DNA from 2 places in the Streptomyces sp. NBC_00377 genome. Region 2 is predicted to be linked to the other one. Evidence: riboswitches for the same ligand, from Rfam matches in the RefSeq annotation. Region 2 holds a riboswitch; the other holds the start of a gene.
The links. Region 2 has a riboswitch for glycine ahead of gcvT (glycine cleavage system aminomethyltransferase GcvT). Riboswitches for the same ligand answer to the same signal wherever they lie in the genome.
Positions count from the first base shown of each region.

Region 1: linked by a shared signal. The riboswitch ahead of gcvP (aminomethyl-transferring glycine dehydrogenase) and the one ahead of gcvT (glycine cleavage system aminomethyltransferase GcvT) in region 2 are both predicted to bind glycine.

Region 1 is NZ_CP107958.1:7,648,957-7,652,356, reverse strand. Features, by position in the region: gene gcvP (aminomethyl-transferring glycine dehydrogenase) at 1-1,964, opposite strand, end outside; glycine riboswitch at 2,147-2,243, opposite strand; gene OHS71_RS33995 (PRC-barrel domain-containing protein) at 2,356-2,727, shown strand; gene OHS71_RS33990 (nucleotidyltransferase domain-containing protein) at 2,733-3,194, opposite strand; gene OHS71_RS33985 (DNA polymerase IV) at 3,273-3,400, opposite strand, start outside.
Region 2 is NZ_CP107958.1:2,984,149-2,987,548, forward strand. Features, by position in the region: gene OHS71_RS13365 (enhanced serine sensitivity protein SseB) at 1-436, opposite strand, end outside; gene OHS71_RS13370 (AAA family ATPase) at 515-1,204, opposite strand; glycine riboswitch at 1,375-1,474, shown strand; glycine riboswitch at 1,475-1,592, shown strand; gene gcvT (glycine cleavage system aminomethyltransferase GcvT) at 1,674-2,831, shown strand; gene gcvH (glycine cleavage system protein GcvH) at 2,950-3,327, shown strand; gene glyA (serine hydroxymethyltransferase) at 3,342-3,400, shown strand, end outside.

The DNA.
Region 1 (3,400 bases), 4.7 Mb from region 2:
GGGTAGGTGATCATCAGCACCGCCAGCTCGTCGCGGTGCTTCTCGATCTTCGCCCGCAGGTCCTCGACGTCGATCTCACCGTCCCCCGCGGTCTTCACGACGACGACCTTCATGCCCGCCATCACGGCACTTGCGGCGTTCGTGCCGTGCGCGGAGGACGGGATGAGACACACGGTCCGCTGCTCGTCCCCGTTGCCCCGGTGGTACCCGCGGACGGCGAGCAGCCCGGCCAGCTCCCCCTGCGACCCGGCGTTCGGCTGGAGCGACACCTTGTCGTACCCGGTGACCTCGGCGAGCCGCTCCTCCAGCTCCCGGATGAGCGTCAGGTAGCCCTCGGCCTGCTCGGCCGGCGCGAAGGGGTGCAGCTGCCCGAACTCGGGCCAGGTGACCGGCTCCATCTCGGTGGTCGCGTTGAGCTTCATGGTGCAGGAGCCCAGCGGGATCATGCCCCGGTCGAGCGCGTAGTCCCGGTCGGCGAGCCTGCGCAGATAGCGGAGCATCGCGGTCTCGGACCGGTACTGGTGGAAGACCGGGTGCGTGAGGATCTCGTCGGACCGCAGCAGATCCCCGGGCAGGGCGTCCTCGGTCGCCTCGTCGAGCGACTCGATGTCGCCGTCCACCCCGAAGGCGGCCCAGACGGCGGCCACCTGGGCCCGCGCGGTCGTCTCGTCGCAGGCGATCGACACATGGTCGGCGTCGACGAGGTGCAGGTTGACCCCGCGCTCCCGCGCGGCGGCGACGACCTCTGCGGCCCTCGCGGGCACCCGCACGGTCAGTGTGTCGAAGTACGACCCGTGCACGGTTGCGACGCCGCCGGCCTCGAGCCCGGCGGCGAGGACCGAGGCGTACCGGTGCGTACGGCGGGCGATCGCCCGCAGCCCGTCGGGGCCGTGGTAGACGGCGTACATACCCGCCATGACCGCCAGCAGCACCTGCGCCGTGCAGATGTTGCTGGTGGCCTTCTCGCGCCGGATGTGCTGCTCACGCGTCTGCAGCGCGAGCCGGTAGGCCCGGTGCCCGTCGGCGTCCACGGACACGCCCACCAGGCGCCCGGGCAGGCTGCGCGCGAACTGCTCGCGGACGGCCAGGTAACCGGCGTGCGGCCCGCCGAAGCCCATCGGCACCCCGAACCGCTGCGTCGTACCGACCGCGATGTCCGCGCCCAGCTCACCCGGCGACTTCAGCAGCGTCAGCGCCAGCAGATCAGCGGCGACGGTGACGAGCGCGCCGAGCCCGTGCGCCTGGTCGACGATCGCCCTGAGATCGCGTACGGCACCGGAGGCGCCGGGGTACTGGACGAGCACACCGTTGATCTCCCGCGCGGCGATCTCCGCCGGGATCCCGTCGCTCAGGTCGGCGACCACGACCTCCACGCCCGTCGGCTCGGCGCGGGTCCGGATCACGGCGATGGTCTGCGGCAGCGCGTCCGCGTCGATGAGGAAGAGGCCCTTCTTGTTCTTCCCCATGCGCCGGGACAGCGCCATCGCCTCGGCGGCGGCCGTGCCCTCGTCGAGCAGCGAAGCCCCGGAGGTCGGCAGGCCGGTGAGGTCGGCGACCATGGTCTGGAAGTTCAGCAGCGCCTCGAGCCGGCCCTGGGAAATCTCCGGCTGGTACGGCGTGTAGGCCGTGTACCAGGCGGGGTTCTCCATGACGTTGCGCAGGATGACGGGCGGCGTGAACGTCCCGTGGTAGCCGAGTCCGATCATCGAGTCGAGGACCTGGTTGCGGTCCGCCAGCGAGCGCAGCTCGGCCAGCACCTCGGCTTCGGTCCTGGCGCCCGGCAGGTCCAGTGCGTCGGCGTTCTTGATGACATCCGGTACCGCGGCGGCCGTCAGCTCGTCGAGCGAGCCGTAGCCGACCTGCGCCAGCATCTTGGCCCGCGCCTCGTGGTCGGGCCCGATGTGCCGCTGTTCGAAGGGGATTCCCTGCTCGAGCTCGGCGAGCGGAATGCGATGGGGGGTCATTACGGAGGCCTCCTGGTCTGACACGACCTTCGAGGGTCACCACGGTGGGTACCCGGACGGCCTCCCCCTCTGTCATCTCAACCTGAGAGCTTCACCGGCCGCCCGAGAGCGTCCGGCTTTCACCGTCGGTGAGGGCGGGAGCCGTCGACGCCGTCGGCACCTGCCCTGCTTTCCAGAGTGACCTCGTCCGTGCGGTACGTGAGCCTGAGAGATTCCGGGGAGGATTTGCTCCTTCGGCGCCCTCCGATGATGTTCGGAGGACTCTCCCGCGCGGTGTCAGCAGCCGTTGTCAGACTACCAGCGGGGTCAATGAAGCTCGCTCGAGTGGCCGCTCGTCTCATTGTGCTCTTTTGTAGTGCTTACGGATGAGTCGCGATCAAGTGGAGGGCCCGTGCAGACCGACATCGATCCGCGCAACCTGATCGGCCGCAAGGCGTTCGACCGCACCGGCACCAAGATCGGCACCGTCGACGAGGTCTACCTCGACGACGCCACCGGCGTACCCGAATGGGCGGCCATACGCACCGGTCTGTTCTCCCGCGACGCCTTCGTCCCCCTGGAGCCCAGCCGACTGGTCGAGGGCACCCTGCACATCCCCTTCGACCGGGCCCTGATCAAGGACGCTCCCGATTTCGGCGTGGGCCGCCACCTCTCCCCGGAGCAGGAACTCCAGCTCTACCACCACTACGGTCTGGACACCGGTGCCCCTCCCCCGCTCCCCGATCGCGACTTCGGCCGGCTGGCCGGCACCGACGAGAGCTGACCTCCTCAGGCACAGGCCCGTACCAGCGCTCCGAGGAGCCCCGCGGGGTCGTACAGCGGCCGGGCTCCGTCCGTGACGACTCTTCGTGTGCCCGGGTCGAGAGGATCGGTCCGCGCCCAGTCGGAGGAACCGATACCCATCTCGATCTCCAGTCCGGAGGCGGTGACATGCCGCCACTCCGTGACGGCTCCCCATCCCCTGACCCGAAGCACCTCCCCCAAGGCCAGTTCGCGCAGCCATCCGTCGTCCTCGGCATACCGGGCAGGGGCCGTCGACAGCACCACGAGATCCACGTCCGAGTCGGGTCGCGCCGCCTCCCGCGCCCAGGACCCGACGAGAAGTACCCCCACCACATCGCTCCGGTTCGCGGCCCACCGAGTGACCCGGTCCATCACCCGTCGCGTCTCGGCGCCACGCTCCGGCGACACCTCTGCCGGGCCCGCGAACTCGTCTTCACGCAGTTCCATACCGCTCCTCGACCGTCACCGCCACGTCCCCTCACGCGACACCGCCACCATCCGGCTCACCCCACACCTCGAACCGCTTCACTCTGTGTAACTGATCCGTTCCGCGGAGAGTTCCCGCGCCGACGACTCCGACTCGGGAAGGGGACCGGCATCGGAAACAAGACCGGGAACAGGCGGTACGGAGGCCGACTCGTCCCCTCCGCCGT
Region 2 (3,400 bases):
GGCAGAGCTCGGCCACCGCGGCCGGGGGCAGCGGGACACCGACCACCCCGTCCGGGTTCACCAGGATGCCCACCTGCGGGGGCAGCCCGCGGGCGAACTCGACGGCGGGCGCGATCGTGTACGACATGTGCGCGCCGACGACCTGCCGGAACTGCTCCTCGGAGCTGAAGACCGGCACGTACACCTGTCCTTCGAGCTCCAGCGTGGCCAGGTCGAGGGGACCGCTGTGCGGGCTGCCGCCCCCGGGCAGCGGCACCCAGACGAAGCTGCGCCCGAGCACCTCGACGATCCGGCCGCCGGCTCCGGGCACGCCGAGGGAGACGGAGAGCACCTCCTCCAGCTCGTTGCCGGGCCACCCGCCGTGCGGATGGTGGTGCGCCTGCGCCGGAAAGTCCGCGGAGAAGTCCGCCGGGAAGTCCGTCGGGGGGAAATCCATCTGCCTACCGCCTGCTGAGAACCGCTCACTCTGGTGTGGCTGAAAGGCTAGCGGGTGCCGGGGGCGGCACCCGAGCCCTCAGCCGGTGAATCCGATGCGGCGCAGCACGTCGGCCGCTTCGCGGTCCAGCAGCACGGCCGAGCCGCAGCCCGCGGGCAGCCGTCCCTTCTCCACCGCGCGCACCAGCCGGGCGGCGGCGTGGCGGTGGCGCAGGAACGCGTACCGGGAGACGCCCCGACCGCGCTCGCGCTGTCCTTCCAGCGCCGTGTCCGTACCCACGTCGAGCAGCAGCAGATGCAGGGTGCCGCCGCGGCGGCGGGCCTCGCGGCCCAGCCAGTCCCGCACCCAGGTCTGGGTGCCGCAGTCGTGCACGACGACTCCCTCACCGCTGCGCAGGGCGCGGCGCAGTCCCGCGTAGTGGGCGAGGCGGACGAGGGGGCGGTAGAGGCCGTAGGGCAGGAAGCGCGGGGCGCGGGCGTCCCAGCGGTCCCTGGTGTCCTGGGAGTCGACGCGCAGGCCCCGGACCGTCCGCCGCATGAGCGTGGACTTGCCGCTGCCGGGCAGACCGGTCACGACGACCAGGTCCCGGGGACCGAAGACCAGGCCGTGCGGGCTGCGGCCGGCCCGCTCGCGCAGGTCGCGGACGACGGGCGCCTGCTGCGCGCCGGACGCCTCCCGGGCCGGGGCGCCGGGCTGTGCCGGCAGCGCGATCCCCGAACCGGTCGCGAATGCGGTGGACCTCGCCGTGCTCGTCCTGTTCACCGTGATCGTCCTCCCCTGGGGTCGGGTAACCCCTTCCCCATCGAGCGTAAAGAGAAGGTAATGCGCCGTGCCCGGCGTTTTGGTGCGCGTCTCGACACAGGCCGGTTACAGATGCGGCCTGCCGGGATCGGGGCGAGCCGTGCAATGATGGCCGCGCCAACTGCATACCGGCCGTTTGAATCCGCGCGGGAGAGTTCTCAGCAGCAGCTTCGCTGGGGCGCCGAAGGAGCAAGTCCCTCCCTTGAATCTCTCAGGCCCCGTTACCGCGCGGGCGAGGCACATCTGAAAAGCGGGCCGCTGACTCCAGTGGCTCCACCCAAGGTGCAAGTCATGGGCGATCCCGTCGCGGACCGTCATGGCGAACCTCTCAGGTTCCGATGACAGATGGGGAGGAACGACCTCGCCCTTCCCTGTGCCCGCGCGCCCCGCTTCGCTCGCACGGGGGGATCCCGTCGCCTTGGGAGACGAACGCCCGATGAGCAGCACCGACCCCGATTCCGTCCAGCGCGCCGAGCAGCGCCACACCGCCCTCGACGCCGTGCACCGTGCGCTCGGCGCGACGATGACCGACTTCGCCGGCTGGGACATGCCGCTGCGTTACGGCTCCGAGCGCGACGAGCACCAAGCCGTCCGCACCCGCGCCGGGCTTTTCGATCTCTCCCACATGGGCGAGATCACCGTCACCGGCCCGCAGGCCGCCGCCCTTCTCGACTTCGCCCTGGTGGGGAACATCGGGGCGGTCAAGCCCGGCCGCGCCCGCTACACGATGATCTGCCGGGCGGACGGCGGCATCCTGGACGACCTGATCGTCTACCGGCTGGCCGAGACCGAGGCCGGGTCCGCGCAGTACCTGGTGGTGGCCAACGCCTCCAACGCGCAGGTCGTGCTGGACGCCCTCGTGGAGCGGTCCGCGGGCTTCGACGCCGAGGTCCGCGACGACCGTGACGCCTACGCGCTGATCGCCGTGCAGGGCCCCGAGTCCCCCGGCATCCTCGCGGCCGTCACGGACGCCGACCTCGACGGCCTGAAGTACTACGCCGGTCTGCCCGGCACCGTCGCCGGCGTGCCCGCGCTCATCGCGCGCACCGGGTACACCGGCGAGGACGGCTTCGAGCTGTTCGTGCGGCCGGAGCACGCCGTCGAACTGTGGCAGGCGCTGACGAAGGCCGGCGAGGGCGTCGGCCTGGTCCCCTGCGGCCTGTCCTGCCGGGACACCCTGCGCCTGGAGGCCGGCATGCCGCTGTACGGGCACGAGCTGAGCACCTCCCTCACCCCCTTCGACGCGGGCCTCGGCCGGGTCGTGAAGTTCGACAAGGACGGCGACTTCGTCGGGCGTACGGCGCTGGAGGCGGCCGCCGACCGGGCCGCCGCCCTGCCCCCGCGCGTCCTCGTCGGCCTGGTCGCCGAGGGCCGCCGGGTCCCGCGCGCCGGGTACGCGGTCGTCGCAGGCGGCGAGGTGATCGGCGAGGTCACCTCCGGCGCCCCCTCCCCGACCCTCGGCAAGCCGATCGCGATGGCGTACGTCGACGCCGCCCACGCGGCGCCGGGGACCGCGGGCGTCGGCGTGGACATCCGGGGCAGCCACGAGCCGTACGAGGTCGTGGCGCTGCCGTTCTACAAGCGCCGCAAGTAGACACTGGGCGCGTCGACGCCCACCCGCGCGTGACCCTGCGCACAGTTCCGCTGTTCACGCGCGCTCCCAGCAGGTCCCCATTCACCAGCACTCCCCCGCGTACAGGAGAATTCAGGCCATGAGCAACCCCCAGCAGCTGCGCTACAGCAAGGAGCACGAGTGGCTGTCGGTCGCCGAGGACGGCGTCTCGACGGTCGGCATCACGGAGCACGCGGCCAACGCGCTCGGCGACGTGGTCTTCGTCCAGCTCCCGGAGGTCGGTGACACGGTGACCGCGGGCGAGACCTGCGGCGAGCTGGAGTCGACCAAGTCGGTCAGTGAGCTGTACGCACCGGTGACGGGCGAGATCGTCGAGGTCAACCAGGACGTCGTCGACGACCCGGCGCTGGTGAACTCCGCCCCCTTCGAGGGCGGATGGCTGTTCAAGGTACGCGCCGCGGGCGAGCAGGACGATCTGCTCAGCGCCGACGAGTACACCGCCTTCACCGCCGGCTGAGGAGTCGTAGACGCATGTCCGTACTGAACACGCCCCTGCACGAGCTCGACCCGGAGATCGCCGCCGCGGTCGA